DNA from 3 places in the Vibrio sp. M260118 genome. Region 3 is predicted to be linked to each of the others. Evidence: predicted binding sites of a transcription regulator. Region 3 holds the regulator's gene; each other region holds the start of a gene.
The links. The regulator MetJ, encoded in region 3, represses methionine synthesis genes. The targets are predictions, from matches to a motif close to TTAGACNTNTANANGTCTAA.
Positions count from the first base shown of each region.

Region 1: a site for MetJ is predicted at 6,661-6,680, ahead of metF (methylenetetrahydrofolate reductase). Genes of this name have one in related genera too.
Region 2: a site for MetJ is predicted at 12,595-12,614, ahead of metE (5-methyltetrahydropteroyltriglutamate--homocysteine S-methyltransferase). Genes of this name have one in related genera too.

Region 1 covers NZ_JATABG010000174.1:694-8,426, forward strand. The annotation lists gene ltrA (group II intron reverse transcriptase/maturase) at 47-1,330, shown strand; gene QTO00_RS11520 (EAL domain-containing protein) at 1,391-3,853, opposite strand; gene glpX (class II fructose-bisphosphatase) at 4,072-5,079, opposite strand; gene zapB (cell division protein ZapB) at 5,392-5,634, shown strand; gene metF (methylenetetrahydrofolate reductase) at 5,713-6,603, opposite strand; partial or broken gene metL (bifunctional aspartate kinase/homoserine dehydrogenase II) at 6,832-7,733, opposite strand, start outside.
Region 2 covers NZ_JATABG010000052.1:6,553-25,287, reverse strand. The annotation lists gene QTO00_RS05480 (hypothetical protein) at 1-224, opposite strand, end outside; gene QTO00_RS05475 (response regulator) at 444-941, opposite strand; gene QTO00_RS05470 (ATP-binding protein) at 942-2,891, opposite strand; gene QTO00_RS05465 (DUF945 family protein) at 3,066-4,331, shown strand; gene serC (3-phosphoserine/phosphohydroxythreonine transaminase) at 4,466-5,548, shown strand; gene QTO00_RS05455 (YgiQ family radical SAM protein) at 5,603-7,891, opposite strand; gene QTO00_RS05450 (EAL domain-containing protein) at 8,083-10,554, shown strand; gene QTO00_RS05445 (hypothetical protein) at 10,611-11,291, shown strand; gene QTO00_RS05440 (DUF4250 domain-containing protein) at 11,378-11,578, shown strand; gene metR (HTH-type transcriptional regulator MetR) at 11,618-12,529, opposite strand; gene metE (5-methyltetrahydropteroyltriglutamate--homocysteine S-methyltransferase) at 12,666-14,954, shown strand; gene QTO00_RS05425 (organic hydroperoxide resistance protein) at 15,025-15,447, opposite strand; gene QTO00_RS05420 (MarR family winged helix-turn-helix transcriptional regulator) at 15,557-16,018, shown strand; gene QTO00_RS05415 (BLUF domain-containing protein) at 16,032-16,451, opposite strand; gene QTO00_RS05410 (GNAT family N-acetyltransferase) at 16,516-17,103, shown strand; gene QTO00_RS05405 (DNA-3-methyladenine glycosylase I) at 17,116-17,802, opposite strand; gene QTO00_RS05400 (transporter substrate-binding domain-containing protein) at 18,027-18,713, shown strand.
Region 3 covers NZ_JATABG010000180.1:783-6,783, reverse strand. The annotation lists partial or broken gene QTO00_RS11775 (amino acid kinase family protein) at 1-310, opposite strand, end outside; gene QTO00_RS11770 (O-succinylhomoserine (thiol)-lyase) at 310-1,476, opposite strand; gene metJ (met regulon transcriptional regulator MetJ) at 1,695-2,012, shown strand; gene QTO00_RS11760 (malic enzyme-like NAD(P)-binding protein) at 2,108-3,385, opposite strand; gene rpmE (50S ribosomal protein L31) at 3,641-3,859, opposite strand; gene priA (primosomal protein N') at 4,144-6,001, shown strand, end outside.

The DNA of each region.
Region 1 (7,733 bases), on a different contig from region 3:
AAGAAAGCACCCTGTCCCCACGCAGCACACAACCCAAGGAGAGACGTTGAGAGTTTATTACAGTCTGTACGGTCACATGCTCAATAAAGAGCGACTATACAGGGGATTTAAAAAGGTGTGGAAAGCGAAAGGCGCGGCCGGAATAGATAGGCAGAGCCTGGGCGACTTCGCCTCAAATCTGAGTGATAACCTTGACCAATTGCTCTCTGAACTTAAAACCAAGCAGTACCGACCACAGCCAGTCAGACGGGTGGAAATCCCGAAAGAAGGCGGTGGAGTGAGATTGCTTGGTATCCCGACAGTACGGGACAGAGTTGTTCAACAAACCCTAAACGACCTTTTAACCCCAATCTTCGAAGAGCAGTTCCATCCATCAAGCTTTGGATACCGCCCAAATCGAAGTTGTCACGATGCCATCAATAAAGCCACCATGTTCATCCGTCGTTATGGAATGCAGCATGTCGTGGATATGGACTTGTCAAAGTGCTTCGATAAGCTCGACCACGAACTTATCCTGAGGAGTATCCGAACACGAGTCACAGACGGCAGCGTGTTAGCGCTGATAGAACAGTTCCTAAAAAGTGGAGTAATAGTTGACGGGCATTGGCAGCAGACAGAATTAGGGAGTCCGCAAGGTGGGGTAATAAGCCCACTGATAGCGAATATCTATCTGGATGCGTTCGATCAAGAGATGCGAAAGCGGGGTCATCGGATAGTGCGCTATGCGGATGACATCTTGATCTTCTGTCGTAGTCGAGCAGGTGCAGAGAATGCGCTTGCTCAGGCGACAAAGATACTGGAGAAAGAGCTGAAACTGAAGGTGAATCAAAGCAAATCCCATATTGCACACAGCGAAAAAGGGGTGAAGTTCCTTGGCGTCAAAATCGGGAGTCAATACACCCGTATTCAGCCTAAGAAACTGGCTATGTTCAAACAGAAGTTGAAGCAGATGACCAAACGCAATGGCGGAAAGCCGCTAACGCAGGTCATTAAGGAGCTAAATCCCGTGTTACGAGGGTTCAGTCAGTACTTCAGGATCGCCAACACCGGTAGGGAGTTCTCGCGAATAGCAGGATGGTTAAGGCGTAGACTGCGCAGTATCCAGTTAAAAGTATGGAAGAAACCGACACGGTTGCACCGTAGGCTGAAACAGCTTGGCTACAAGCCACCGTTCAAACACATCCAAATGACAAGCTGGATAAACGCACAGAGTCCCTTAGCCAGTTATGCGATGCCAAATCAATGGTTCAATGATCTTGGTCTGGTTAACCTCGAGCATATAAGGACAGGGTACGTGTTCAGCAATTATGCTGAATGGAAGTGTGCATGAGCCGTATACGAGGCCCGTACGTACGGTTCTGTGAGAGGGATGAGGCGGCAACGCCTCACCCTACTCGATATATTGTTCTTCAAAACTATCAATTGAAATTGCTTTAGTCCAGTAGAAGCCCTGCCCTACTTTACCCCCTAGTTTTTCAATAACGTTTAATTCTTCTTGGTTTTCTATGCCTTCAATGATGGTTGTCGCTCCAAGAGCTTCTGCCATATTGATAAGTGTTTTGACTATTGTTTGGTTAGTTGAGCTGTGGTGTATATCTTTGATGAAAATACGGTCGATTTTGACTTCATCGATGTGTAGCTTACTGAGATACGCCATTGATGAGTATCCCGTACCAAAATCATCAAGTGCGATACCAAATCCTGTGTGTTTTATCATCGCCAGTTTTTCCATTATCTCTTGTGAACTTTCTAGCTCTTGTGATTCGGTAATCTCTAACGAAAATTGGTTCGGGCTTACGTTATATCTTTCACTTGTAGAACGAAGGAATGAGATGAAATCGGGCTGGCGAAAATCCATTACTGAGATGTTGATAGCAATTTTTATCGGAATCTGATGACGACCCATCCAAGCGAATATCTTTTTGATCGCCATACGAGTTAGGTTGTGAATCATTCCACTTTGCTCTGCAAGTGGAATGAACACGGATGGTGAGACCATGCCATGAATAGGGTGGTGCCAACGCATCAAAGCTTCTCCACCGACGACCGTTTGGCTAGCAATGTTGATTTGAGGCTGAATGTGAATATCCAACTGGTCGTTTTTGATGGCCATTCTTAGGTCATGGATAAGGTTGAGCCGGTGCGAGGTTTTGTCGCTCATATCATCACTATACTCTAGCCATTTAACGCCCTTTGTTTGGGCTTCAATCAGAGCCATATGGGCTTTCTGATGAAGCTCATTGATTTTCTCTTCATCGCGGACCTCGGCGCTCGCGATTCTGATGTTCAAGTCGCTCAAGTATTCGGTTTTTGCTAAATGGTATTGCCAAACATTAGACAGTGTCTCGAACTGAGACTGTAACGAAGTGCTTTTGTCAGCAAAAATGAGAGTTTGTTCTGGGGGCATAGTGATAGCGAAATAGCGCTTGAGCAGAGGTACATCGATATCAATCAGCCAAGGTAAGGCATACACGTCTTTCGAGATATTGCTTAACAATGACTGCTTAGCTGAAAAGACCGCCTCGCTACCTAGCAGCCCAATTAAATGTTCGACGCCTTCGGTAGAAACCAAAATCAGGCGCACACTATTTTTGTCTATTCCCCTGTTGTCAAACATGTCATTGATGGCGTGTTGGTAGAAGTATTGGTTTGGCATGTTCAGACTGTGGTCGATTAATCGATGCTGTTTGTCTAGCATCTCTTGGTGATGAAGGCGCTTTGCTAACCCTACTGAGAGTAGGTAGAGCTCTGCTAATGAACCAATGATAAAGCTGTGTAGCGTAAACATATTGACCGATAGCAGACCGGCATAGGTGAGTAAACCTCCGGTGGCTCCAGCAAAGGTACATACCCACGAGAGCAAGTAAGAAAAGGCAGGTGTATATCCTTTTTTAAGAGCAACAAAGCCGGTGCTGATACATATATAGCTAACGGGTAGGATAAGCAATGATGTAACTATCATTCGCTGCTGTTCACTGAGGAGTAATGAAATCGCGACCAAGACTGGAAAAATCCATTTTACCTTTTCGAGTATAGGGTAGACTTGTGGGCGATATTTTCTAAACTCGAGAAAATGCTTGGCAAACATCAAGGCTGACCATAGTAAGAGTAGGTGCAATACTCCCATATGTTTGGCTAGCCATCGGCAAAATTCATCGGGCAAGATCAAGTAGCCAAAACCGTGCAGAGCTGCAAACTGCAAGAAAATAAACAACTGAAATAACAGATACCAGACGTATTGAGTGTTACGTAGGTTTAATGCGTAAACCACACAGTTATAGATGGCTAGAGCGAGAAAAGTACCAATGATAATTCCCCAAAATAAGCGTACTTGAGCGGCATGCGTCGTGTAAGCCGTATCGGTCATGATTCTAATCGGCAATATTGAAGGGCCATCTGTTTGCTTGCTGATTAACAAGGTGATGTTATGGCCTGGTTCCACATTGAAACGAAATACTGTGTCTAAATAGCTTTGCGTATTGATTGGCCTGTCATTTATACCTAATTGCTGCGACCGTACTAGATTTCCATCTTGAAAGAGATAGACATCGAGGTGCTGCAAAATGTGATTTTGCGAAAACAAAACAAGCGATTTGGGCTGGGATAGTAATCGTCCGGAAATATGAATTTTGTGCCAGTAGTGGTTTGGATTCGGTGTGGTCGATTGTTGATAGAGTTGAGTATCAAAGGGCGTTGATTGCAACACTTGACGCGCGTGTAAACCGGGTTGACCCACAGCTGTTAGCAACGGAGTATCAACGTTTTGTTCGACGAAATTATCGTCAATTAAAAGGGCAGACGCAGTTACAGGTTGGCAAACAAGCAGTAGGCAAATCAATACGAGTCGAATCATAGACTACCTGCACCAAGATGACGTGTATTACTTAGCCCATCGACTAGGCATGGTTAAATTAAGTCATTCCACTGCGATTATAACACTGCGTATGACTTGGTTTATTGATTAAAGTATATGCAATTGAGGCCATAATTCAATTTTGACTGATGAAGCAAACAGGCCACCGTTTAGGTGGCCTGAGTAGTGATTGGATAATAAATTTATCTATCAATAGCTTATAAAATAATGTCTCTAACTTCTGGATCTTTGCGCTCTAGGTAGTGCGTCGACTTAATGCGGCGAATTGTACGACAGCGGCCACGGATGAGTAGAGTTTCTGTCGTTGCAATGTTGCCTTGACGAGAAATACCTTCAAGCAAGTCGCCTTTAGTTATCCCTGTCGCTGAGAATACAACGTTATCGCTACGAGCCATGTCTTCCATCTTAAGTACAAGGTTAGCTTTTACACCCATTTCTTCACAGCGTTTAAGTTCTGCTGCGCCATAGATGCGGTTTTCTTCACTATCACCTTTAACTTCATGACGAGGAAGTAGACGACCATGCATGTCGCCATCTAACGCGCGAATAACTGCTGCTGAAACTACGCCTTCTGGAGCGCCACCAACGCAGTACATTACGTCGACTTCGCTATCTGGCATACATGTTAGGATGGAAGCCGCAACGTCACCATCTGGCACTGCGAATACTCTCACGCCCATTGCTTGCATCTCCGCGATCACTTCGTCATGACGAGGCTTAGCAAGAGTGATTACAACCAGAGTATCTAACGTTTTATTCAGCGCTTGAGCGATGTTCTCTAGGTTCTCTTTTAGTGGCTTATGAAGATCAATGCATCCTTTTGCCCCAGGACCTACGACTAGTTTTTCCATGTACATGTCAGGTGCTTTAAGGAAACTGCCTTTTTCACCAGCAGCAAGTACTGCAAGGGCGTTAGACTGTCCCATTGCTGTCATGCGAGTCCCTTCAATTGGGTCAACAGCAATATCTACAGCATCGCCGCCAATACCAACATTTTCGCCAATGTAGAGCATAGGCGCATCGTCGATCTCGCCTTCACCAATTACGATCTCTCCGCTGATATCAGTTTTGTTAAGTAAGCTGCGCATAACTTCAACCGCAGCACCATCCGCTGCGTTTTTGTCACCGCGGCCAAGCCATTTGTAACCAGCCAAAGCTGCACCCTCGGTAACTCGAGAAAATGCCATTGCTAAATCGCGTTTCATGAAGACTCCAAAGTATTAGGAAAGAGTGAAAAACTAAAACGGGCGGATTTTATCATATCAGAAAGGAAACGTTTGCTTTTTTGCTTGAACAGCCATTGAACTGGATCAATCTAACCAGTTAAATTACACAATTGAGCTTGTCGGCTTGAGAGATGTAAAGCTATTGTCAATTTGCGACGTTTTTTTAATCGAATGGCAAAAAACTACAATATAGGGCGTGTTTATCCGCTCTCGGCTGAGTAGAATGGTTGCAAATGGTTTTGGAACATAGGTGTCTAAAACCTGGTCCGAATAATAGATAGGTAGGCTAAGATGTCTTTTGAAGTTTTAGAACAACTAGAAGCAAAAATCCAAACAGCTGTAGATACAATTGCTCTTCTACAAATGGAAGTAGAAGAATTGAAAGAAGAGAAAGAGAAATTAGCAGCAGAAGCGAATGAACTTCGTAGCAATCGTGAAGAGCTTGAGCAGAAAGCACAACAGATGCAACAAGAGCACAATGCATGGCAAGAGCGTATCCGCAGCCTACTAGGTAAGATGGATGAAGTAGAGTAATCGCTACTCATATTAAAAAAGGCTGAACTTAGGTTCAGCCTTTTTGCTTTGTATGGGAGTTTTATTGTGTAATCTTGCTTACGCTTTAGGACGAACACCCAAAGTGTGGCAAAGAGCGTAAGTCATTTCTGCGCGGTTTAGCGTGTAGAAGTGAAAATCTTTAACACCTTCACGACTCAGAGTACGGACCATATCAATGGATTGGCTAGCACCGACCAGTTGGCGTGTCGTTGGGTCATCATCTAGACCTTCAAACTGTTTTGCCATCCAGCCTGGGACCTTTACGTTGTTCTGAGCAGCAAAACGAGACGCTTGCTTGAAGTTTGATACTGGTAGAATACCCGGAACGATCTCTACGTCGATGCCCGCTGCAACACAACGGTCACGGAATCGTAAGTAGCTTTCTACGTCAAAGAAGAACTGAGTAATAGCGCGGTTAGCACCTGCGTCTACTTTACGCTTTAGGTTAAGTAGGTCAGCTTGAGCGCTTTTTGCTTCAGGGTGAACTTCAGGGAAAGCGGCAACTGAGATATCAAAGTCATGACGCTCTTTTAGCAGAGTCACTAAGTCAGAGGCATACATATCTGGCTTGCCACCATTTGGTGGAATATCACCACGTAGCGCTACGATGCTTTGAATGCCATTTGCCCAGTAGTCGTCTGCAATTTGAATTAGCTCTTCACGAGACGCATCAATACACGTCAGGTGCGGCGCTGCCACTAAACCAGTTTGGTCTTTGATCTCTTTGATAATCGAGTGAGTTCTGTCGCGTTCGCCAGAGTTTGCACCATAGGTAACGGAAACAAATTTTGGCTGAAGGGTCTTTAGGCGGTGTACAGAGTTCCATAGAGTCTCTTCCATCTTTTCACTGCTTGGCGGAAAAAACTCGAACGACACATTAATGTTGTCAGATAGTTCGGCGATGTTCTGATTTAGTGCGTCGATATGACTCGCGTGTGTGTATCCCATCTTACTCTCCCTGTGGCGATCTGTGCCGACAAAACCCTTAAAACTTGAAATTGACGTTTAGACGTCTATATGTCTACAGAATGAATTGAATACGATTTAATGTCAACTGTGTGATTATGAATTTTTTTCAACTTAATCATGAGCTCTATTCAAGTTTAGTTGAGGTGAATTCATACTGTTTTCGCTGAACACAGTAAAAAGGCGCTGAAATATCAGCGCCTTGATTAGTTAAAGTAAACTTGAGAGTAAGTTTAGGTCAGATTGTATTGCACCAGCCGTTACCTCTCGGCCTGCCCCTGGGCCTCTAATTACTAATGGATTGTCCTTGTACCATTTGCTTTCGATAGCAAAGATATTGTCGCAAGGTAAAAGGTTGGCGAGAGCATGCTCTTTGGGTAATGCTTCTACACCGACTCTTGCGGTCCCGTTCTTTTCAAGACGAGCAACGTATCTTAGGACTTTATCTTCTCTTTGCGCTTTCTCAAGGCGTTCCGCGAGCAGTTCACTAAGAAGGGCACTCTGATCTAGAAACTCGTCTAGTGATAGATCTGAGAGCTCTGTAGGCACTAAACTTTCTACCTTTACCGCTTCCGGTTCTAGTGAAAGACCGGATTCACGCGCTAGGATAACCAGTTTACGCATTACGTCTGAGCCATCTAAGTCGTTGCGAGGATCAGGTTCTGTTAGACCTTGTTGCCATGCTAAATCAACTAACTCAGCAAAAGGTACGCTGCCATCATACTGCTGAAATAGCCAAGAAAGTGTGCCGGAGAAGATTCCTGACAGGGCAATAATGTCATCACCGCTTTCGCGCAGGTCTCTCACGGTATGGTTGATTGGCAGCCCAGCACCAACTGTCGCGTTGTACAGCCAGTGGCGGTTAATTTTGGCAAATGCGTCTTGGACCTGGTGGTAATAGGTACTTGATGCAGAGCCCGCGACTTTATTGGCAGAGATAAGGTGCATGCCTTGCTCAGCAATATCTAGGTAGCGTTCTGCTAAGGTTTGGCTAGCGGTAACGTCTAGCACTACAAGATCGTCAAAGCCTTGGATAGCGCCAAGCTTTGCAATCCAGTCGCTCCCTTCATGGCTAATGCTTTCTTCATCAAAATGCTCGTTGGCTATACTTG
Region 2 (18,735 bases), on a different contig from region 3:
TCGTAGTCGCCTTCGAACTCAGAATCGATACGACCGATTACATGTGCATTTGGGTGAATAGACTTACTCATTGCTGCACCGAACGTCACTGGACTAGCACCAATTCGAGCTTCTAGGTAGTCGTAGTTAAAGTTGCTCATTACCGAAAGGCTGTTTGGATCGGTTTGAGCCAGTGATTGACCAGATGCAAGCACTAAAGCTGCAGCTAAGATTGTTTTACGCATAAGGACGATAAACCTATATCTTGTTAATTTCCATGGTCTTTAGCGACATAAGCGCCATGACAGTAATTACGACATGATAATGCATCCTAGCAACAGCCACTATAAAAATGTCATTGCTTTGTCGTTATTTGTAGTATTAAGCAATTCACATGCCACATAAATGCTTTAAGTGGTGCTTTTTTAAACAGTATTCCTTTTAATACAGAGCCTTAAATGACTTTATTCGCCGAAGCTGATTCGATTCTTAGCAATAGCGTCGAACACGCGTTCGGTTTCTAACGTCGAAGCCCATGGCATTAAATCCGGCTCATTTTCAATCATAAAGGTCGTTAGCTGATTCTTGATCACTTCCCGTAACTCATCACCTTGCCAAGGCTTAGCAATGTAAAAGTCTAAGCTAGAGTGATTAACGGCTTCGACCGTATCTTCAAGCCCAGCTTGCCCTGTCAATAGTAGCTTTCTGGTCGGTTGAGTTTGTTGATCTTCATTCAACTCGATCAAAAATTGAATGCCGGTTTGCTCAGGCATAATGTGGTCACAAAGAATAAGTGCCAATTTTACGTCCTCTTGATGGGACTCTTTGATTAGCGTCTTTGCCTCTTGCACAGATTCCGCAGCTTCGAGAATAAAATGCTCTTCAAAGCAGTAAAGGTCTTGCATTACACTGTCTAACACTTCCCGTTCATCGTCGACACATAAAATAAGATATTTATTCATTTAGGGCTCCTTGGCGACATTAGGCTTTTGACTAAACGGCAGCCAAACCGACATTTTAGTAAATTGATTGATAATAGACTCGACTTCGATACGGCCACCGTGCTGGTGGACAATTTGTTGACACACAGAAAGGCCAATACCTAGACCAAAATTGCCTTCCTTTTTGGTGGTAAAGTTGAGGGTGAACATCTGCTGTTGGGTCTCTTCGGGTATTCCTGCACCATTATCAGTAAACGAGACGACGACCCAATCAGTGTTATTCTGTTGAACGTGTTTGGTTTCGACGATGAGCTCTCCTTTATCCGGGAAGGCATCAATAGCGTTAGATACTAGATTGGTCCAGACTTGTTGCAGGGCGATCGGTTGGCACTGAATGTTAGGAATATCGTGGTATATTCGCTCGACCTTATGGAACTTTAGACGACTCTCAAAGATTACAAGTGTATCTTCTATACCCTCATGAATATTGATAAGGTGGAATTTCTCGTCGTCAGTTCTTGCGTAGCCTTTTAGGCTTTTCACCATATCAGCGATCCTGCCAGCGCAAACGTTAATAGAGCGCAATGTGGTTCCCGCGAGGTGGTAATCTTCGAGTCGCTCTAGCTTATGCAGAGTAAATTCAGGCTTAGTCTGAGCTTGGCTAATCCAATCGCTATCTCTCTCTAAGCCCAATTTAACTAACTTCTTGGCTAAGCGTCGGTCATTGACTTGCTCTAAAAGTTGTTTGGTCAGTTCACGCTCGCTTGCTGTAGAGCGAGGCCTTTGCGTCAATCCTTCTTGAAGTACACTAATTCCTGCTAGCCCTACCTCTTCGATGGAGCGATTATCGACAAGGTGCTGAATTCTATTGGTTAGGGTTTCTGTTCCTCTGAGTATCGCGGCAATTGGGTTATTCAGCTCGTGAGCAACGCCAGCAACCAACTGGCCAAGCATTGCCATCTTTTCACTTTCAATCAGTTGTTGGTGCGCAGTTTCCAGAGACTCTAGTGTTTTTTGCAGCTCTAGCTTGGTATTGATACTGCGCTGTAAGCGTCGATTGAAGTGACGCAGAAGCAGATTAGTGAAGAGTGGCAATAGAGTCATGTTGGAGTGCATGACCTTAGAAAATACTTCACGGTCTAGCTTGATGACTTCAGTTTTAGACAGTGTAACCGCCGTTGAAAAAGAGGGTTCGCCGGTGACAAAAGACATACCGCCAACAATATTTCCCTGACTATGTCGTACAACTTCACGCTGCATGCCAATATCGTCTTTTTTATACAGTGCGACTTCACCCTTGGTGATAAACCACAGGAACTGGTTCTCTTCACCTTCAATGGTCAATAGATGATCGGGAGAATATGTTCTACACGCGCGACTCTCATCTTCTTGGGCAAAGAAATCAAGTAGTGCCGAGGAGACTTGTTCAGCCAGCTCTTGGTCTGACAGGCTATGATGATCGGTAATAAATCCTTCACGGTAACTTCGCATTTTCTGCTCAATGTGGCTGCGAAGAAGTCTGTGCTGATCGAGTACCTGGCTGTAGGAGAGTAAGTTCTCTTTATCGTTTTTGAGGATAAATGTCGTCAGCTCTTTTTGCGCGGTCTTGTGCACTAAACTGTCTTGTAGAGGTTTAGTGAGACAGTAGTCGAGTCGACCATCATTGACTGCCGATAAAATGGCTTGAATATCTTGTCCACAACTGATTAGCACTTTGCGCGCGCTTTGAGTATGAGCGTTTTTATCGAGTTGAATTAAAAAGTTTGCGCCATCAAAATTTTCATGATGACTGGCGATGACTAACGCAACGGTTTGATTCTGCTCAAGGCAATACTCTAACGCCGCATGAGCATCTTCAAGGGTATCAGCAGTATGGAGATCGAACTTAGCGGAAAATACACTAAGTTCTTTTCTTAACTGTTCAATACTGACTGGGTTGTTATCTAAACAAAGTACAGAAAATGGATTCACGGCTAGGCTACAATTTAAACACAGACATATTTCACTTTACCAAGGATACGCATTGCGTATTGAGAGCTAAGTAAGAGATTTTTTGTTTGTTTTTTCTGGAAAGCCAATACTCTGATTTAACTCAAGGTTTTTTGGTGTAGACTTAATGAAATCACTAAACAAGACGTAATTATCATGGATCTAAGAAAAATAGGCGCCATAGGTGGTGCTATCTCGCTTGCATTGTGTTGGCCGTTAGCGGTGGGACAAATTGGACAGAGTGTGATTCAAGATGGAGTTGCTCACCTTTCAAATGATTCTGTCAAAGCAGAGATACTTGAATACGACCGTGGTTACTTATCTTCTACGGTTAAAACTCGTTATATCGTCCATGACCCGGTACTTGCCGAGCAATTAGCGCAAGATGGCATGCCTTCGGAACTGACAGTGAACAGCCATATTACCCATGGCCTGATTAGCCTTAGTGCGGAGTCGGTATTGGATGATGCACCTGATCTGCCTTTGCGTCTAGATACCGTTACTCAACTCAACGGCAATACGGACTATGTGCTGAGCCTAGCAAGCTGGAATCAGGTTACTGAAGGCGAGGGCGGAGCAATTGTCTCGGTTTCTCCATCTGAGATTAAAGGTCACATTAGTGTCCTTGGTGATATTACCTATGATTTGGATATTCCATCGATAGAGGTTGACTTTAACTCTGGTGAAAAGATGCTGTTGTCTGGCTTAACAGGGCAGGGTGATGGTAGGAAAATGAACAGTTTTTGGATTGGTAAGCAGACATTCAATCTAGCCGAAGCGTCAGTATTTGATATCGACCAATCGCCGCTGTTTGCTCTACAGCAGAGCAAATATACCTTTGCTAGCTCCTACGATGAAGCAGCCAAAACAGTGAGTAGCCAGCATGTTGTTGATTTAAATAACTTAGTCATGGATGAGGGCGATGTAGAAAGTGTCTCGATTGACCTTTCATTTGGTGACTTAGACAGCGTAGCATTTGAGCATTTGATGAATCTTTATCAAAACAACCCAATGCCAACTCAAGCAGATATCGAAGCTGCGATCCCATATGTAGAAAGTCTGTTTTCTAAAGGCTTCTACTTTGCAATGAACAAGTTGGCGGTAAAACTGGGCAATGACAGTGAGTTTGAATCTAAGTGGAAAATCACAGTACCGCAAGGAACGGATAATGTGACGCAGAACCCTGCACGAATACTCCCTGCATTGACGGGTAATCTCGATACCACCTTCTCTGATGGCCTAGTGGTTCAATATCCTTTTATTAAGCAAGGCGTAGATGATGCAATGCAGATGGAGTGGCTAACTCACTCTGAGCAAGGCTATCATATTCAGGCTGAACTAAAGGAAGGAAATTTAGTGTTTGAGAACGGACAGCAGATCCCTCTAATGGCGCTACTTTGGCCCGCTTTAATGCAGCCTTAATTGAATAAATTGCATAATTTACCTACGTTAACGCGAAAAGAGGTCTTAAGACCTCTTTTCTTGCTTTTTATCATCGATAAAACATGGTATTAATCGAACAATATCTAAATCAAGAATGCGCAAGGAAAGAGTAGATGAGCAAGGTTTATAACTTTAGTGCAGGTCCTGCGGGGCTACCTAAAGCTGTCATGGAAAAGGCACAACAAGAATTCATTGATTGGAATGGTTTAGGCACTTCCGTTATGGAAATTAGCCACCGTAGTAAAGAGTTCATTAAAGTTGCCGAAGAGGCTGAGCAAGAGCTGCGTGAGCTGCTTGATATCCCAGACAACTACAAAGTGCTGTTTTGCCAAGGTGGAGCGCGAGCTCAGTTTGCTGCCGTACCTTTGAATCTTCTTGGCTCATCGAAAAAGGCGACCTATGTTGACGCAGGTTACTGGGCTGAGAGCGCGGTAAAAGAAGCCGCTAAGTATTGTGAAGTGGATGTGTTTGGCGCTAAAACTGAACTAGACGGCAAGCTAGCGGTTAAGCCTGCGAGTGAATGGAAGATAGACGCAGACGCAGCTTATGTTCACTTCTGCCCTAACGAGACTATCGATGGTATTGAGATCAGCGACCTGCCTGTCACCGACAAACCTATCGTTGCTGATATGTCATCTAACATATTGTCACGCCAAATTGACGTTTCTAAATATGGCGTTATCTACGCAGGTGCTCAGAAAAATATCGGTCCGGCTGGCCTGTGCATCGCGATCGTGCGAGATGACTTGTTAGAGTTGGCAAGCGAACTTGTGCCTAGCTTTATTAATTACAAGGTATTGGCAGAGAAAGATTCGATGTTCAATACACCGCCAACCTTTGCTTGGTACCTGTCTGGCCTGGTCTTTAAATGGCTTAAAGAGCAAGGCGGCGTGTCTGAAATGGAAAAGATCAACCAAGAGAAGGCGCAGCTGCTGTATAACCAGATCGATGGTTCAGACTTCTACGTCAATAACGTCCATCTAGACAACCGCTCACGCATGAACGTGCCGTTCCAGTTGGTTAAACCGGAGTTAGATGGCTTGTTCTTAGAGCAAGCTGAGAAGCGTGGTTTAGTCGCATTGAAAGGTCATCGCGCTGTCGGTGGTATGCGCGCCTCTATCTATAACGCGGTTACTCTTGAAGGTGTTCAAGCGTTAGTTGACTTCATGCAAGAGTTTGAAGCTCAGAACGCATAACAGATACGTTTTAAAACTAGGCCCAGCGCAACTGCTGGGCCTTTTTATATGTGTCTAGCGACGTTTAGGTTTACGTCCTGTCGCCGGCTTTCCAGAGTGGTTGGAAGATGGTTTACCATTGCGGTTGCCAGAAGCTTTGCCTGCCGGTTTTCCGCCACGAGCGGCTTGGCCACCCTTATTACCACTTCCGTTTTTACCTTTGCCTTTATTGTCCCCGTGCATCTTTTCAAAGCCAGGTTGGCTCTTAGTGTGCTTAGTCGCGAAACGTTGTGAGCCGTGGCGTCCTGATTTACGGCGCTGTGCCGGAGTTTTTGCATCGACATCTTCTGCAGGTACAAGGCAGCTTGGCTTGTCACCAATCAAGTGCTTTTTACCCATGTTGATTAACGCTTCACGGATCAGTGGCCAGTTAGCTGGATCGTGATAACGAAGTAGGGCTTTGTGCAGTCTACGTTGACGTTCACCTTTAGCCACAGGGACTTCTTCACGCTTTTTGTATTTTACTCGTTTAAGCGGATTAGTCTCTGAGTAATACATAGAGGTTGCATTACACATTGGCGAAGGGTAGAAGTTTTGTACTTGGTCACACTCAAAATTGTTTTTCTTCAACCAAAGCGCCAAGTTCAGCATGTCTTCGTCTTCTGTACCCGGGTGGGCAGAGATAAAGTACGGAATGAGATACTGCTTTTTACCTGCTTCAGCGCTGTACTTCTCGAACATCTCTTTGAAGCGGTCATAGGTACCCATTCCCGGTTTCATCATAAGATCGAGAGGACCTTTTTCTGTATGTTCAGGAGCGATTTTTAGGTAGCCACCTACGTGGTGTGTGACCAACTCTTTAACGTATTCAGGGGACTCAATAGCAAGGTCATATCGAACACCAGAAGCGATCATTACCTTCTTAACACCTTTAACCTTACGAGCTTCACGGTAGAGGTCGATGGTGTGCTTGTGGTCGGTATTGAGCTTGTTACAGATCCCTGGGAAGACACAAGACGGGCGTCGACAGTTTGCCTCAGCTTTCGGATCGCTACAGCCGAGACGATACATGTTAGCCGTTGGACCACCAAGGTCGGAGATTGTACCTGTGAAGCCCGGAACTTTATCGCGGATCTCTTCTAGCTCGGTCAGAATCGACTCTTTTGAACGGTTCTGAATAATGCGTCCTTCATGCTCAGTAATCGAACAGAACGAACAACCACCAAAACATCCACGCATGATGTTTACTGAGGTTTTAATCATGTCGTAAGCTGGAATTTTCGCCTTACCATACATTGGGTGTGGCACGCGCGCGTACGGTAGACCAAACACATAGTCCATCTCTTCTGTAGAAAGAGGGATTGGCGCTTGGTTAACCCACAGTTCTCGGTCGCCGTGGCGCTGAATCAAGGCACGGCCAGAATATGGGTTGGTTTCCAAGTGCATAATTCGACTCGCGTGCGCGTAGAGAATGCGGTCGTTATTTAGCTTCTCGAATGGCGGAATACGCACTGCGGTTGTAGCCGCGTCATGGCGCGAAGGGCGAATAGTAATCGGCTTCGCTTCCGGTTCTTCGGTCTTGGCTTTGGTCTCACACTGCTCTTCAACGACGTAAGGGTTTGGCGGAATGAATGCCTCTTTACGTGGTTTTTCAATGCGAGAAGAATCAATAAGGTTAAAACCTTCTGGTGCGGCAGGTAGGTTAACAGCGGTACCACGAATGTTAGTCAGTGTAGATATGTCTTCCCCATCGGCTAAGCGGTGAGCGACTTCTACCAGAGCACGCTCTGCGTTACCAAACAGTAAGATGTCGGCTTTGGCATCAAAGAGCACTGAGCGACGCACTTTATCTGACCAGTAGTCGTAGTGTGCAAGGCGGCGTAAGCTTGCTTCAATGCCGCCCAATACAATAGGGATACCTTTGTAGGCTTCACGGCAACGTTGAGAGTAGACTAAGGTTGCGCGGTCTGGACGCTTGCCACCTTCGTTATTCGGTGTGTAGGCGTCATCATGGCGCAGCTTTCGATCTGCAGTATAACGGTTAATCATCGAGTCCATGTTACCTGCCGTGATGCCAAAGAACAGGTTAGGTCTGCCTAGTTTGGTAAACGCTTCTTTATTGTTCCACTCAGGCTGAGCGATGATACCAACGCGAAAGCCTTGCGCTTCAAGTAGGCGGCCAATGATCGCCATACCAAAACTCGGGTGATCCACATACGCGTCACCAGTGACAATAATAATGTCGCAACTATCCCATCCTAAGGCGTCCATTTCCTTTCGGTTTGTCGGTAAAAATGGTGCAGTACCAAAGCATTCCGCCCAATACTTTTTATGCTCATGAATAGGAGTGATGTTGCTGTACATATTTTGTTCTCTGAATCAGGGAGCGCGAATTATAACGGCTTGGACGATGACTATCTACCTCATTATGTTTGGGACTATTGTTTGCGAGTTAGATTTACTCCTCAGCCAATGATTGGCTAATAATAATTCTGTCACTTAGAGAATAATGTTCTAACTTTAGTATTAGGGTTAACTAAACTAAAGAGTGGCGAATGTATCGAGAGCTAGGTTCTGTATCCCAGTCATCTACCATCGGCGAGCATGGTGGAGGCTCGTTGGATTGGGTATGGGACTTAGACAAGCATCAACTGACCATAGATGAAGACCAATGCTGTCAGATCTTGAATTCCGAACTCCCGACGTTATCAGGCAATGTGCTTTTGCCCTGTATGGGCTACCACGATCAGGCAAAGTTGTTGGCGCAACTCGTTGATGCGACTAAGTTAAGAACAGAGCAACGTTTTTGTTGCTGCTTGCAACTGAGTGATGACCAGTGCTGTTACGTTGAACTGCTGTTTAAAGCTGAAAGCAACAGTAAAGTAAAGGGTGTATTGACCCCGTTGCTGTTTCTTCATGCCACAACTTCAACGCTGAGCGCTCTGTTCGAGCAGTTGTTCAATAACCCTCACCATGGGGTGGTACTGGCCGATAGCAATTACACCATTCTTGCCTGTAATGATTACTTCCTCACTCACAGTCACTACAACAACCAGCAGTTGGTTGGTCAGCAGATGGCTGTGCTTAATTCTGATAAACACAGCTCGGGCTTCTATCAAAAAATCTGGCATCAAGTCGAAGAACAAGGAAGTTGGTCAGGCATAGTGCTGATTCAGAGTGCTCAAGGTAAAACCTACCCACAAGATTTGACCCTGCAGCAGATTAATTTGGTTGAAGGCACTTTTTATGTTGGGGTTTACCTCGACCTGTCGAATAACTTGTATCGCATAGCGGACGTTGAGCGAGGCGGAGTGGATTTACTCACTCAATTGCCAACAGAGAAGCAGTTTACCCGCGCGATAACAAACCAGTGGATGGACACCGCAGAACCTAATATCAGCATGGTGGTGGCATTTCACCCAAGCTTTGCTCAGGTGGATGACTTTGAACTGAAATCTATGCTCTCTGAACACCTTAACAAAAACAAAGTTGCTAAATATGTTGGTTATTTAGGAAGCAACCATTTCGTCGCATGTTTAGAGTGTGACAAGGTGACTGGTCCTTCACAAATTCGCATGATTCACCAAACCATTCGGCGCTTTTTCGCCACTCTCAACCAAACTGCAGGCAAAACGTTACACAACGCTATTATCAGTGGCCGTGTTGGTGTGTCTGTGTTGGGACACGATACTCATACGCCGAAGAAGTTGGTTTCCCATGCGGTGCAAGCCATGTTGGAGCAAACAAGCAGCCAGCGTGGGCAGATTACTTTCTATCATGGCGCACTGCATAAAGAGGTTTTAAGACGTAAAGAGCTGGAAGAGTGGGCGGAGCGCTTGATTAAGTCTCAAGCGGTCGAGGTGTATTATCAGCCAATAGTGGATGTAAAAAATTGGGATATTGTTAAGTTCGAAGCCCTCAGCCGTTTTAAAGGCCCGAATGGCAAGATGCTTAACACTCAAGAGATGGTGATGATCGCTGAAGACCTCGATCTGGTTTCTGACCTCGATTGGTGTGTGGGCAAAAAAGCACTTGAAGACCTTGATGTTATCAATGCGAGGTTTGGTAAAGGGTTAGGTGTAACCATCAATCGCTCGCTCAATACCAAGCTTGAGGTTGATGAGGTGCTACAAAGTGCGGATTCATTGGTACATCAATACGCGTCCAATCCAAATGCGGTGACGATTGAGCTAACGGAAAGTGCCTATTTTGATAGCGAGTCGCGTCAGTCGAGTTTAGTGCGTAATATTCGCCGTCGAGGTGTCACCGTGGCCATCGATGACTTTGGTACGGGCTACAGTTCGTTCGCTTATTTGAGTGATTGTAACTTTGATATTTTGAAGATAGACCGCGAGTTCGTTAAAGATTTGCAAGAGGGCTCGCACAAGTATTACATAGTCAAAATGATCACTCAGCTCGCCCATACCTTGAATGTGAAAGTAGTCGCGGAGGGTGTGGAAACTCGTAATGAGCTAGAGGTGGTGTGTAGCTTAGGCGTCGATTATATCCAAGGTTACTATTTCTCTAAGCCATTGCCACTGAGTGAGCTTGAAAACGCTTGGGGTTATTACGAAAAACTCGATAGTTTCTTGTCCAGTGCAGGGCACGCACGTCAGGTTGGAGTTCTGAGTATCTCTCAACTGCATATTCCCACATTGTCGCCAGATGATACGCTCGAACAGGCGCGAGCCATTTTAGATTCGGACCAGTACCGTTTGGACGTTATCCCAATTATTGATAAAAACGTCTGCATTGGCGTGGTAGGTCGCGAAGAACTCAATTTCCACCTCTCATCTACTTTGGGGACCAAGCTAGAAACCAGTAGAGACCTTAACTTAATACGTAAACGGCTCAATCAAGTGATGCGTACGAATGTCTATTCGCTCTCTTTCAATACTAAGTTGACGCAAGTTGGTGAGATCATCAAGTCCGGTATCAAGTTGCCTTGGCTGGTGGTCAACGATGCAGGCGAGTATCTCGGCGTCGTCACTAATCAGGACATTTTGGAACACTTCGCCAATAGCTAAAACTGTTCAATCTGCTATTATCCGCAGCTTATCGAAAATAAATCTTTGAAGAGACTATGGTTCAGCAATTACTAGCCGTGTTTGCGCCTATGCTATTGGGTGCTCAGCTTATTCTTACTCTAATTTTAGTCAAAGGGGATATCTGTCCTGGTCAAAGAGGGCGTATTCATAAGGTATTGCCGTCTCTTGCTATCTTATGGTTAGCCGTGGCTTCTTTGCGTATTGAAGCCATGATGATCGTGTTTTCTCTTGCCTATTTTTACACTCAAGTACAAACCAAGAAAACGCGCGAGAAAGGGCCAATATGGGTGATGTATTTAGCCAACGGTCTTGCGTTGTCATACGTTGCGATTGAGATTGTCGCCCAAGCTTCGTTGGCTTCGGGTTTAAATGTTTTGGTTCAGGTTGCACTGTTAGGCGCGTTGCTCGCTCATCTGCTTCTCACTGTAGCTCGAACGCGTTTACAGGCCTTCCACCGCATTTTGCCTGTTTCTGGTGTTGTGTCAGCAATGCTGATAAGCCTAGCGATCCTGCTTAAAACCTTTGGTTTAGATAGTGAAGCGCAAACTGCCGTGACGGCTCCTTTGCTCGTCGGTTTTGGTGTCATGATTGCTTCTGTACTGATGTGGTGTTTGCATTTGCTGAGGTCTAAAGAGGTTAACAAAGGACAGCTCGCTTGTGCCTTAGCTTTAATGCTGCTTGCAACTTCATCGAATCAGGCACTGTTCGCTCTGTAAACGAGGAAAAGATTTAGACTTAGCTCACTGTTCAGCCGCTATTTTATGACTACGCTTTAAGGAGCGAAGGCGTAAAGGAGGCAGTAATGGATCTGAGTAATGTTGGAAGCTTTGACAGTATAATTTTATTGGGTATCGTCAATGAAAAGCTGCGTTTAGAGTGTGACTCGTTTGAAGAGTTAGCATCTATGTATGAAATGGATGTTGAATCCGTGGTGGGTAAACTCGATGTGCTTGGCTATCAATACGATCCCTTAACTAACCAATTTAAGTCTTACGACAGATAGAGATAAGAGGTGCGCAGGCACCTCTCTTTGATCTATGACCTATACCGTTTTAATCCCATCTAAATGACTTTTCGATTGCGTTCTCGCTGTGGTAAAGAACGCTTGCAGGTAACGCTTAGACTTGTCGGTATTTCGCGTCGCTGCAAACAGGCGTCGCCATAACCCTTCACCCAAAGGAATGCTGGTGATCAATCCTTGGCGAGAAAACTCACTGATCGCCCAGTTGGGCAAAGCGGCAACACCTAGTCCCGCCGAAACCATCTGGATCAGCATCAAGGTATTGTCTGCCTGTTTCCACTTTACTGGTTCGATGCCAGCCGGTTGCAGAAAGTGTTTGACTACATCAAGGCGATTTTTCTGCACAGGGTATGAGAGCATGGTTTGATCGGCTAGGTCCTCGGGCTCAATGCTCGTTTTATTGGCCAACGGATGAGTGATCGAGGTGACTAAGCGCATTTCAAAATCAAACAGGGGTTCATAATGCACTTCTGAGCGAGGCTGAATGTCTGATGTGATCACCAAGTCCAGCTCGCCGGCCATCAGTGCTGGTAGTGGCTCGAATCCAAAGCCGGATGAAAAGTCCAGCGTTACGCTTGGCCAAGCGACTTGGTACTCTTTTAATGCTGGCATTAGCCACTGAAAACATGAATGGCACTCTATCGCCATGTGCAGTCGGCCGTTTACGTCTTCCTTTAAGTTGGCGACTTCATTTTCAGCCCTTGCGATCTTGGGTAAAACTTCATCCGCCAGATTCAATAGGATTTCACCTTCTGAAGTGAACTTAACCGGGCGTGTCTTGCGCAGAAACAGCTGGCCTCCGATCCGAGCTTCGAGATCTTTAATCTGGTGTGATAACGCAGATTGAGTGAGGTGCAGGGTCGTCGCCGTTGCTGTAAGCGAGCCAGTGTCACGCAACGTGAGTAATGTTCTCAGGTGTTTAAGTTCGATCATTAGTTTGCCTCAGGTAGTGCGTAAATAGCATGAATAATATTAACCTAACCTGTTTTTAAAGCGGTGTAAACATCTAGACGTCTAAACAAGCTTTTCCGTCTGTTGATCAATTCATTGATAGTTGATGTGAGGGAACATGAAATTTACTAATACGCATATACTAGGTTACCCTCGCATTGGTGAAAAACGTGAGCTGAAATTTGCGCTAGAGAAGTACTGGCGTGGTGAGATTGATCAGGCTGAGCTTAAAAATCTTGGCTCAACGTTAAGAGAAAATAACTGGAAAACCCAAGCCGATGCGGGTCTAGCACTTGTTACCGCCGGTGATTTTGCTTGGTACGACCATGTTCTCACGACAACTTTGTTGCTAGGCCATGTGCCAAAGCGTCATCGCGATGGCTTCCCGGATTTAGATACGCTATTTAAAGTTGGTCGCGGTCAGTCTCAGGCAAATTGTGAGTGTAGCGGCAATGCTGCTTCAGACATGACCAAATGGTTCAACACTAACTACCATTATATTGTTCCAGAATTTAGCAAAGACGATACGTTTGAGGTGAGTTGGCCACAGCTATTTGATGAAGTGAATCAAGCGATTAAAGGTGGCCACAAGGTAAAACCTGTTCTACTAGGGCCTTTGAGCTACCTCTACTTAGGTAAAGAAGTTGAAGAAGGATTTGATCGTCTGTCGCTACTACCACGGGTTTTGACAGCATATCAAGCTATCTTGGCTAAGCTATCAAAGCTGGGTGTGGAATGGGTGCAAATTGATGAGCCTATTTTATCTCTTGAACTGGAAAAACCGTGGCTGGATTCGTTTAAGCTAGCTTATCAAGTGATTCGCAGCGATATAAAGGTTCTGTTAACCACTTACTTTGACTCAGTGAGCGATACGCTAGATAAAATCGTTGAGCTGCAAGTAGACGGTCTACACGTTGACCTATCCGCGTCACCACAGCAACTCGAACACGTTGTATCAAAACTACCAGAGGAGTGGGTGCTTTCTGCTGGTGTGGTCAATGGCCGCAATGTTTGGCGAGCCGATCTCAGTGCACAACTTGCCTTGTTACAACCAGTGAAAGATAAGCTTGGAGACAGACTCTGGGTTGCCAGTTCCTGTTCGCTACTGCACAGTCCAGTCAACTTAGAGCTAGAAACAACCCTTAGCGAAGAAGTACGTGATTGGTTTGCATTTGCGAAACAGAAGGTGAGGGAGGTTGCTCTACTTGGTCAGGCTCTAGACGGAAGCCAAGAAGCGATTCTCGCCTGTGATACGTATAGCGCGCCAATTCAAGCACGTAAAACGGATATCAAAGTCAACAAGCCGCAAGTCCAGCAACGCTTGAATAGCATTACCAAGCAACTCGCAGAGCGAAGCGCCCCTTATGCCGAGCGCGCCGCGCATCAGAGCGAGGTCTTAGGTTTACCACTGTTCCCGACCACGACTATAGGCTCGTTTCCGCAGACGAGTGAAATTCGTGTTCAGCGCAGCGCTTATCGTGCAGGTAAGCTATCGGATGCAGAATATCAACAAGCGCTGAAGGGCCATATTGCCGATGCAGTAAAGCGCCAAGAAGCGTTAGATCTCGACGTGCTAGTACATGGCGAAGCGGAACGAAATGACATGGTAGAGTATTTTGCCGAGCACTTAGCTGGTTTCCAAACGACCAAATTTGGTTGGGTGCAAAGCTATGGTTCCCGTTGCGTTAAACCCGCGATAGTGGTTGCTGATATAGAGCGCGAAAAACCGATTACTGTTGAGTGGTCTACTTACGCGCAATCGTTGACCGAAAAACAGATGAAGGGCATGTTGACCGGGCCGGTAACGATCTTATGTTGGACATTCCCACGCGAAGACATCAGTCGCAAGCAGATTGCCGATCAACTAGCTCTTGCATTGCGTGATGAAGTGTCAGACCTTCAGGCGGCAGGGATCAACATTATCCAAATTGACGAACCAGCAATTCGTGAAGGTTTACCACTTAAGAAATGCGATCATCAAGAGTATCTAGATTGGGCCGTCAACGCATTTAAGATATCCGCGGCCAGTGCCAAACCTGAAACACAAATTCACACGCACATGTGCTACTCAGAGTTTAATGAGATTATTGAATCTGTCGCTGCATTGGATGCTGATGTAATTACTATTGAGACTTCACGCTCAAACATGGAGCTACTCAAAGCATTTGAAGACTTTAACTACCCGAATGAAATTGGCCCTGGTGTGTATGATATTCACTCGCCAAATATTCCAACCAAAGCGTGGATTGAGGGCTTACTCAAAAAGGCAGCGGAAAAGATTCCTGCTGAGAGACTTTGGGTGAATCCCGATTGCGGATTGAAAACACGTAATTGGCAAGAGACTGAAGCTTCACTCGCCAACATGGTATTGGCGGCGAAAGAGCTTCGTAATAGCTACCAAGCATAACGTTTAAGTGAGACAAAAATGCCGGCAATAGAGTCGGCATTTTTGTTTTATAAAGGCAGTGGGCGAGGGATTAAATCGCTTCACCATTGACGGTAACTTGAACGTCGATGTTGCCGCGTACCGCATTTGAATACGGACAAACTTGGTGAGCCACTTTAACCAGCTCAAGCGCTTGTTGTTGAGGCAGTGCGAGTGATGCGGCTAAGCTGACTGTTAATGCGAAACCACCTTGTTCGTTAGGACCAATACCAACTTCTGCTGTTACTGGCGCTTCTTTTAGAGCAACGTTTCCTTCGCGAGCCACGTGCAAAATTGCGTTAGAGAAACATGCCGAGTAGCCAGCCGCAAACAGCTGCTCAGGGTTAGTTGCCGCGCCAGAGCCACCCATCTCTTTTGGATATGAAAGCTCTAAGTCCAGTAGACCATCATCTGTTTTAACTTGACCGTTTCGACCTGCTAATGCTGTTGCTTGAGTTTTGTATAGAGTCGTCATGTTATTACCTTCAATTTAGATTGTGTGCAATTTAATTGCTTGCAATATTAGATCGAAACTAAGATGCTTTGCAAGTATATTGTGCGCAATTTATTTTTTAGGTGATGAGATGAAAGTTTGCCAAACAGACAACCAAGCAATGGGTGAAGAGAGTTTGATGCTCGACAATCAAGTTTGCTTTCCTCTTTACAGCGCGGCGAATGCTGTTATTCGAACTTATCGGCCTTTGCTTGATAAGTTAGAGCTAACCTACTCACAGTATTTAGTGATGATGGTGCTGTGGGAGAATGATGGTATCAGCGTGAAGGACATTGGGTCACGGTTGCACCTTGACTCTGGAACTTTAACGCCACTACTAAAGCGACTAGAAGGCAAAGGATTTGTGCTGCGTGAGCGAAGCGAAGTGGACGAGCGAGTGAGAGTCCTAAAGCTGACCCAAGAAGGTATCAGCTTAAAGCAAACGGCCATGCAAGTTCCTGCGGAAATGAAATGCAAAATCCAGCTCGAGTTAGATGAGCTGCTAGAGTTGAAACGATTGTGTGAAAAAGTCATCAAAACAATAGACGCATAGTAGCCTCATTAAGCTAAACCGTAGGCAAAGCATCCTTGAGCTCCAACATAAGGCGATAGGCACTTTCACCCGACATTTCATGCGGGTTGAACTCGCTACCACCTGAATACCTAAGGTTTATAGGGGCGGTAAGGCTCGTTGAAGGAATGTACCCCATCGACCAGTTGCTAAATTCACGAGCACTAATCTCGCGGTAATCTAACATGATGATATCGGTATGACGTTTGTCGTTCAAAATTCGTTGGTAGATGAGGTTTACGTGAGTTCGTGAACCTTCTAAGCATTGAAGAAAGAAGTGACGATCAAAACAGAGCAATCCCGTCACGTTCATGCGTTGGTTACTCTCTTTTGCAGCGTGCACTATGCTCTCGACGGTATCTAGATTAAATCCATCAGAGATTTTGCTCGCATAGATTAGTCGTGTTAGAAACATACAGATTCCTTTCCATACTATGTGCGATCAGATTACTATTATCACTACTAAACATAGTGCATATATGGATATTAACAACGCCAACATTGGAGGTAGGGCAGTGCTAGAAACCGAGAGACTTCGTCTAAGGCAGTGGAAAGATTCAGATATTGAGCCTTACTGCCAAATTAACGCCAATCCGCAGGTTATGCGGTACTTCCCATCAGTATTAACGCCGGAAGAAAGTACTGCTCAAGCGGGCAGAGGTCGTAGCTATATTGAAAAACATGGCTGGGGATTTTGGGCGGTAGAGCTTAAAGAGAAAGGAGAGTTTATCGGCTTTGTTGGTCTACTTGGCCAAGATAAAGAGAGTGGCTTACCCAATGCTCCGTTTGTTGAGATTGGCTGGCGACTTGATTCCAAGCATTGGGGTAAAGGGTTAGCTCCTGAAGCCGCTACTAAAGCGCTAGAATTTGCGTTTGAACAACTGAACTTAGAGCGTGTGTATTCGTTTACTGCTCTGTCGAATACACCTTCACAACGGGTAATGGAAAAAATAGGTATGACCAACACGGGCCAAGACTTTGACCATCCCAAATTGCCCAAAGGTCACGCACTAGAACGCCACTGCCTTTATGAAATTACCAGAGAGCAGTGGCAGTCTGTGCGTTGATACATTGTGTGGCTAAACGCGGTTGTCGCCTGTACTGAACGCGATGGTTTGGCTGATTTCAGTCAGTGAGCGACCGCTCTGTTGCTGCCAGTGAGTAAATGCCTGATTGGCAGCGAGTAGAGAGCGTTTGGTATCTCTACCACCTTCGATGATTTTACAGGCGCGTAGGTAGCTTTCAACATCACCAGAGAGGATAAAGGTATCAACGCCCATTTGGCGCAAGCTATACGGACCTGTGTTCCCTCCAAGGCGATTACCGTGCTTTTTCAGATAGCCCCACAGCGAAGTGATGTCCTCGCTTGGCCAGTTGGCAACCATATTTGAGAATGAACCATGTTCGAGTGATACTTCATGTAACATCTGTGCGTTGGCGTGAATAGATTTCACTTTGGCATGGTGGCGAATGATACGGGTATCGCTCGCTTTGTTGTCCCACTGTTCATCGGAAAGCATCAATAACGGCTCGACCTTGAAACCAAAGAACACCTCTTCAAAGTTAGGCCACTTATTACGAACCACCTTCCACGATATACCACTTTGAAAGACCTTCATGCTAAACGCTGACAACCACCTATCGTTTGGAATCTGCTTGAGTTGATCGATAGTTAGCGGCTTAGACAGCAATGATTCGAGAGCATCAGTCCCGCCCTTACGATCAGCGGCGCGTTGGTAGATATCATTGAAATTTTCTAGTGCCAAGATGGTCTCTCCGTTTTTGTTTCTTTTCGTATGGCAAACCCATATTAGCTTGCTGCTGCGCTCTTGTCTTTACTGAGGTGTGTTGCTGAGTACTATGAACCGGATTATGCATGAGGTTGTCATTAATGATAGTTGTGCCACTAAATGGTTAATTTGTTGATTAATTGGAGAACTTCCTGAGATGAGCCTATATTAAAAGAACTTACTTTTTATAGGCTGATTTCATGGCAGGACGACATTTGTATCGCGCTCTATTGATTTGTTTATGCGCCAGTGTGAGTTACGCACATGCTCAGTATGAGATGCACTTCTTTTGTCCGGATTTTCCCCCATATACCACCATAGACAGTGATGGCAATCAGAGTGGAATTGGACTAGATAGAATGAAGCCGATATTAGAAGTACTTGGAGTCGACTATTCGATTAGTATTGGCTCCAATCATGGACGGGCGTTAGCTGAGTTAAAGAACGGCCGCTCTGACGGGTTCTTTATGGCGTCACGTAATGATGAGCGGGACAAATATGCGGTTTTTTCCGAGTCAATTATGACCAATCGCTGGGTTTGGGTACGATTAGCGGGTAGTGGGGCGGAGCTGTTGTCAGTCGCTCAACCGGGAGAAAAGGTTGCTAGCCTTTTGAATGCGAATACTAATCGTTGGTTGATGAAATCTGGTTATGATCCTGCCCATCCCGCTGAAAACATTCGACAGCTCGTTGGGATGTTAGATAGCCAACAAGTGAGTGCGGTATTGGTCGCAGAAGAAGTTTTCAAAGCGGCTTACCCTAATGACACCAGATACCAGATAACTCTCCAAGTCGAAAAAGAGTTTGGTGTGTACATTTCGAAGACATTTCTAGAAAGTCATCCCCAGTTTATGGATGAGCTTAACGCGGCGATACGCGGCCAATAACGGTGACCAAATAGAAAGCCAG
Region 3 (6,001 bases):
CGCCCAGTAAACTGAATTCATCATGAAGAGCGGCAAGAAGATGCTCTTTCGCATCCCCCTCAATTAGCGCTTCGACTAAATCGACCTGGAATTGACGTAAAGCCTGTAATTCTTCATGAGCAATACGTCCATCTTTGCCTAGCGCTTCAAGGAAAGCGATTAGACGGTTGGTTGTTTTGCCCGCTGCTGACACGACGATCAGGTCGTCGGGTTGCGAATACTCTTTTAAAATACCGGTTACGCGACGGTAGCACTCTGGATCGGCTAGGCTGCTTCCACCAAACTTATGTAATTGACGCTGAGTAGTCATTAGCAAGATTCCTTAGCTTTTGTAAATGCATGTTCAAGGTCGCGAATAAGGTCGTCTGCATCTTCTAATCCAACTGAGAGGCGCAGTAGTTGCTGTGACACTCCAGCTTCCGCAAGTGCCTCTTCACCCATTGCACGGTGTGTCATGGAAGCTGGATGACAGATTAGACTCTCGACACCACCAAGAGACTCGGCTAAAGAGAACAGCTCTAATTGCCCCACAAAGAACTTCAGTTGCTCGAAGCTGCCCGCAAACTCAAAGCTGAGCATTGAGCCAAAACCTGTTTGCTGTTTCTTAGCGATGTCGTGGCCTGGATGCTCTGGAAGACTAGGGTGGTAGATGGTGCTCACTAGGTCTTGAGTTTGTATGAAGGTCAAAATCTGACGCGAGCTCTCTTCATGGACTTTCATGCGCGCCCCGAGGGTACGAATACCGCGCAGTGTCATATAGCTATCGAATGGCGTTCCCGTAGCCCCGATACAGTTCCCCCACCATGCAAGCTCTTCTGCATGCTCTTCGGTTTTGGTTATCACAACTCCGCCGATGACGTCAGAGTGACCATTGATATACTTTGTCGTCGAGTGAATAACAAAGTCAGCGCCAAGCTCTAAAGGCTTTTGGAATATCGGTGTCAAAAAGGTGTTGTCGACTGCGACAAGCGCGCCAACTTGCTTAGCTTTCTCACACACACTCGCAATATCGACAACGCGAACTAGCGGGTTAGATGGCGTTTCAAGCAGGATTAGTTTTGGTTTCTTGGCGATGGCGGCATCTAAAGCTTGTTGATCCGACTGGTCGACGAACTCAACGTTGAAGTCACCTTTGTTAGCGCGAGTATTGAATAGACGATAGGTACCGCCATAGCAATCGTGAGGCGCAATGATCAAGTCATCAGGGCCTAAGAAAGCGGAAACCCATAGGTTAAGCGCTGATGTCCCGCAGTTTGTAACTACTGCACCTTTACCTGATTCAAGTTCAAACAGAGCTGTTTCCAGTAAGCCTCGGTTAGGGTTACCCGAGCGGGTGTAGTCGTATTTTGGAACATCGCCAAATGCAGGGAAACCATAGTTCGTCGAGAGGTAAATCGGTGGAACAACAGCATGATGCTGAGTGTCAGATTCGATACCAGTACGTACCGCGATAGTAGCAGGTTTGCGGGGGCTCATAAGTGTTTCCTTTCGAACTATAGTGACTTCTATGTGGGAATGCGCTATACCTTTATCTTGTTAGATATATGTTATTCCTATCCCATTCCCTCCACTTTACTTGTCATTTTTGTGGCCGTCAACACTTCTAGACGTCTATATGTCTTTGCTTGTGGCTATAAATACCGCTAAAATTAGGGTTTCTATTTTTAACCATAATTATTAATGAAAGGTGCGCAATGGCAGATTGGAATGGCGAATACATTAGCCCATATGCTGAGCATGGAAAGAAAAGCGAACAAGTAAAGAAGATTACCGTTTCTATTCCATTGAAAGTATTGAAGGTTTTGACTGATGAGCGTACACGTCGTCAGATTAACAACCTACGCCATGCAACAAACAGTGAGCTACTGTGTGAGGCATTTTTGCATGCTTACACAGGCCAACCACTACCAACTGATGAAGATTTGCGTAAAGACCGCCCAGACGATCTGCCTGCAGAAGTTAAAAAACTAATGACAGAGATGGGAATTGAGTTCGAATCTTTCGACGAATAATAAAAATTATCGCGCCAAAATTTTCGCACGCTGACGAAGTTTCGATTCAAAAAAACCGCTGACAGTGCAGCGGTTTTTTATTGGTACTAGAATCGTTACCCTGCCATGTAGTTTTCAGGCATTTCAATACGAGCAACCCCAGAATCAACTGCTGCTTGAGCAACCGCTTTAGCTACGCGCGGAAGTAGGCGAGGGTCCATTGGCTTAGGAATGATGTAACCTGGGCCAAACGATAGTGCATCAACACCAGCTGCTGACAGTACCTCTGCAGGTACCTCTTCTTTTGCTAGTTGGCGAATCGCATCTACCGCTGCCAGTTTCATCTCATCGTTGATCTCGCTAGCGCGAACGTCTAGTGCGCCACGGAAGATGAATGGGAAACAAAGCACGTTGTTCACTTGGTTAGGGTAGTCACTGCGGCCAGTACCCATGATTAGATCATTGCGGACTTCATGTGCCAACTCTGGTTTGATTTCTGGATCTGGGTTTGAACATGCAAATACGACAGGTTTGTCAGCCATTAACTGCAGCGCTTCAGGAGAGAGTAGATTCGGCCCCGATACACCAAGGAACAGATCTGCGCCTTCGATAACGTCTTCTAAGGTGCGTTTATCAGTGTTATTGGCGAACAGCTGTTTGTATTCGTTTAAGTCATCACGACGAGTATGAATCACGCCTTTACGGTCAAGCATGTAGATCTTCTCACGCATCGCGCCACACTTAATCAGTAGCTCCATACAGGCTACTGCAGCTGCACCAGCACCTAAACAGACGATAGTCGCTTCTTGCAGCTTCTTACCTTGAAGCTCAATTGCGTTAAGCATGCCCGCAGCAGTAACAATCGCAGTACCGTGTTGGTCATCGTGGAAAACTGGTACATCACAGCGTTCAATTAGCTGCTTTTCGATCTCAAAACAGTCAGGAGCCTTGATATCTTCTAGGTTAATGCCGCCAAAGGTATCAGCGATGTTGGCGACTGTATCAACAAATTCTTCAATGGTGCGGTGTTTTACTTCAATGTCGATGGAATCAAGGCCAGCAAAACGCTTAAATAACAGAGCCTTGCCTTCCATCACAGGTTTGGACGCAAGAGGACCTAAGTTGCCCAGACCTAGAATTGCGGTACCGTTGGAAATAACAGCAACCATGTTGCCCTTTGATGTGTACTTGTAAACATTGTCAGCATTTTGAGCAATTTCGCGCACAGGTTCGGCTACACCAGGGCTATAGGCGAGAGCAAGATCTTTGGCCGTTTCTGCTGGTGTGGTAAGAGCGACTTCAATTTTACCTGGGGTAGGGTAAGCATGGTAATCCAACGCTTGCTGGCGAAACTGTTCTTCTGGGGATAATTCTTGACGATCGTCGGCTGACATAAGTATACGTACTCGTTAATTATTATTAGGAAAGGGGAATCCATTCTAGATTAACTAAGTCAAGCTGCCTAGGTCAAAGTGCGAGCTGAAGCTATAAAATGTGGTAAATGACTGGAGATATGACCAGATGAAAAGAGATATGCCTAGTTAAGGTGAGTTTGAACAATGAAATTATCTGATAAATGGTCGTAGTGGCATACGCTGAAGACAAAAAAGGACGCTTGAGCGTCCTTTTTAGATTCGGATAAGAAGAAATTACTTCTTGCTTGATAGAGCACCGAAACGCTTGTTGAAGCGATCAACACGGCCGCCAGTATCAACGATACGTTGCTTACCAGTGTAGAATGGGTGACATTTGTCACATACGTCTAGGTGGATAGACTCTTTAGCTAGAGTTGAGTTGAACTCAAAAGAGTTACCGCAAGAACAAGTCGCTTTTACTGCTTTGTATTCTGGGTGGATACCAGCTTTCATGGGAGAACCTCTAAATATAGGCCGTGTCGCTATCCGAATCTCAGCCGGACACCACACGTAGTTAATAAAAAACTTAGTTTGATACCGCTGCTATTAAGCTAGCCATATCACTAAGGCGCGATATAGTAATGAATAGCTGGCTTAGGATCAACCTGTTTAGGGCTTAAAGTGCTACTTTATTAACCTAAATTGTTGTGCGGGCGCAATTCTCTGTCTCTTTCCCCTAGGTTAGTTTTCCCTTAGACTAACGAACGTTACCTTTCACTGAGCTCTATAGCTGAATTATGCGACCAACAATTGCGCGCGTGGCATTGCCTGTACCGCTAGATAAACAGTTTGATTATCAGATCCCTAGCCACCTATTTCCAATTGTCGGTGGGCGTGTTTCTGTACCTTTTGGCCGTCAAACTTTAGTTGGTATCGTGATGGCTTTGGTGAACGAGTCAGAGTTCAGTATTGATAAGTTAAAGCCTATCAAGCAAGTCTTAGATAACCAGCCAGTTTGGCGGGAGACACTCTTCTCTTTGCTAAAGTGGTGCAGTCAGTTCTATCAACACCCCCTTGGCGACACTCTCTTTAATGCTCTGCCTAGCGCTTTACGTAAAGGTAAGCCTGCTGACTTCGCCACGTTGGTTGAGTGGCAGTTGACGTCAAGTGGCCGAGATCAGTTGATGCACAACTTTGGTCGTGCGGTAAAGCAGGCTCAAGTGATGCGTATGCTGGAATCTGGTGCAGTTCCACACCAGCGTTTTATCGACGAAGAGATCACCTCTTCTGTATTGAAGGCGCTTGTGGAAAAAGGCTGGATTGAGTCTGTAGAGAAAAAGCCAATCATTAGAAACTGGTGTAAGGACGTTGAAGCATCGGTTGATAAACCTAAGCTAAATTCCGAGCAGGCAGTTGCTATTGCGACGGTAAACAGCAATCAAGGTTTTGGTTGTTACTTGCTTGAAGGTGTGACTGGATCCGGTAAAACGGAGGTCTACCTAAATCTCATTAAACCCGTTTTAGAACAAGGTAAGCAGGCACTGGTTCTTGTACCTGAAATCGGTTTAACGCCACAAACTATCAATCGCTTTAGGAAGCGCTTTAACGTTCCCGTGGAAGTGATTCACTCGGGGCTAAATGATACCGAGAGGCTAAATGCGTGGCTCAGTGCCCGTGACAATGCGTCGGGAATAGTTATTGGTACCCGTTCGGCACTGCTTACACCGTTTGCCAGTTTGGGCATTATTATTGTCGATGAAGAGCATGACTCATCGTATAAACAGCAAGATAGCTTGAGGTACCATGCCCGCGATGTTGCGGTTATGCGCGCCAATAAGGAAAACATTCCTATTGTACTAGGCTCAGCGACACCTGCTTTAGAGACACTGCACAATGCGTTATCTGGAAAGTACCATCACTTAGTACTGTCGTCGCGAGCGGGGAGTGCAACTCCAACCACAAACAAAGTTCTCGATGTCAAAGGGCTCTATTTAGAGAGTGGCTTGTCAGCGCCTTTGATTGCCGAAATGCGCCGTCATTTAAAAGCGGGTAATCAGGTGATGCTGTTTTTGAATCGCCGCGGTTACTCTCCCGCTTTGATGTGTCACGAGTGTGGCTGGATCGCGGAGTGTAAGCGTTGTGATGCTTACTACACCTATCACCAGAATAGCAATGAAATCCGTTGCCACCACTGTGGTTCACAGCAGCCGATTATTCATCAATGTCAGGGCTGTGGCTCAACCCACTTGGTTACAGTAGGTGTTGGTACGGAGCAGTTGGAAAAGCAGCTTGCAGAACTCTTTCCTGAATTTAAGACGATACGAATTGACCGCGACAGCACGCGACGTAAAGGCAGTTTAGAAAATGCTCTGGGCGCGATCCGCAATGGTGAATATCAGATTTTGATTGGTACTCAAATGCTGGCAAAAGGACACCACTTTCCTGATGTCACGCTGGTGGCACTATTGGATGTGGATGGCTCACTGTATAGCAGTGATTTTCGCGCGTCTGAGCGTCTGGCGCAGCTATTTATTCAAGTCGCAGGCCGTGCAGGCCGAGCGAGTAAGCAAGGTGAGGTTGTTTTGCAAACTCATCACCCGGATCATAGCCTACTGCAAGCTTTACTAACTAAAAGCTATCGTCACTTCGCTGAAA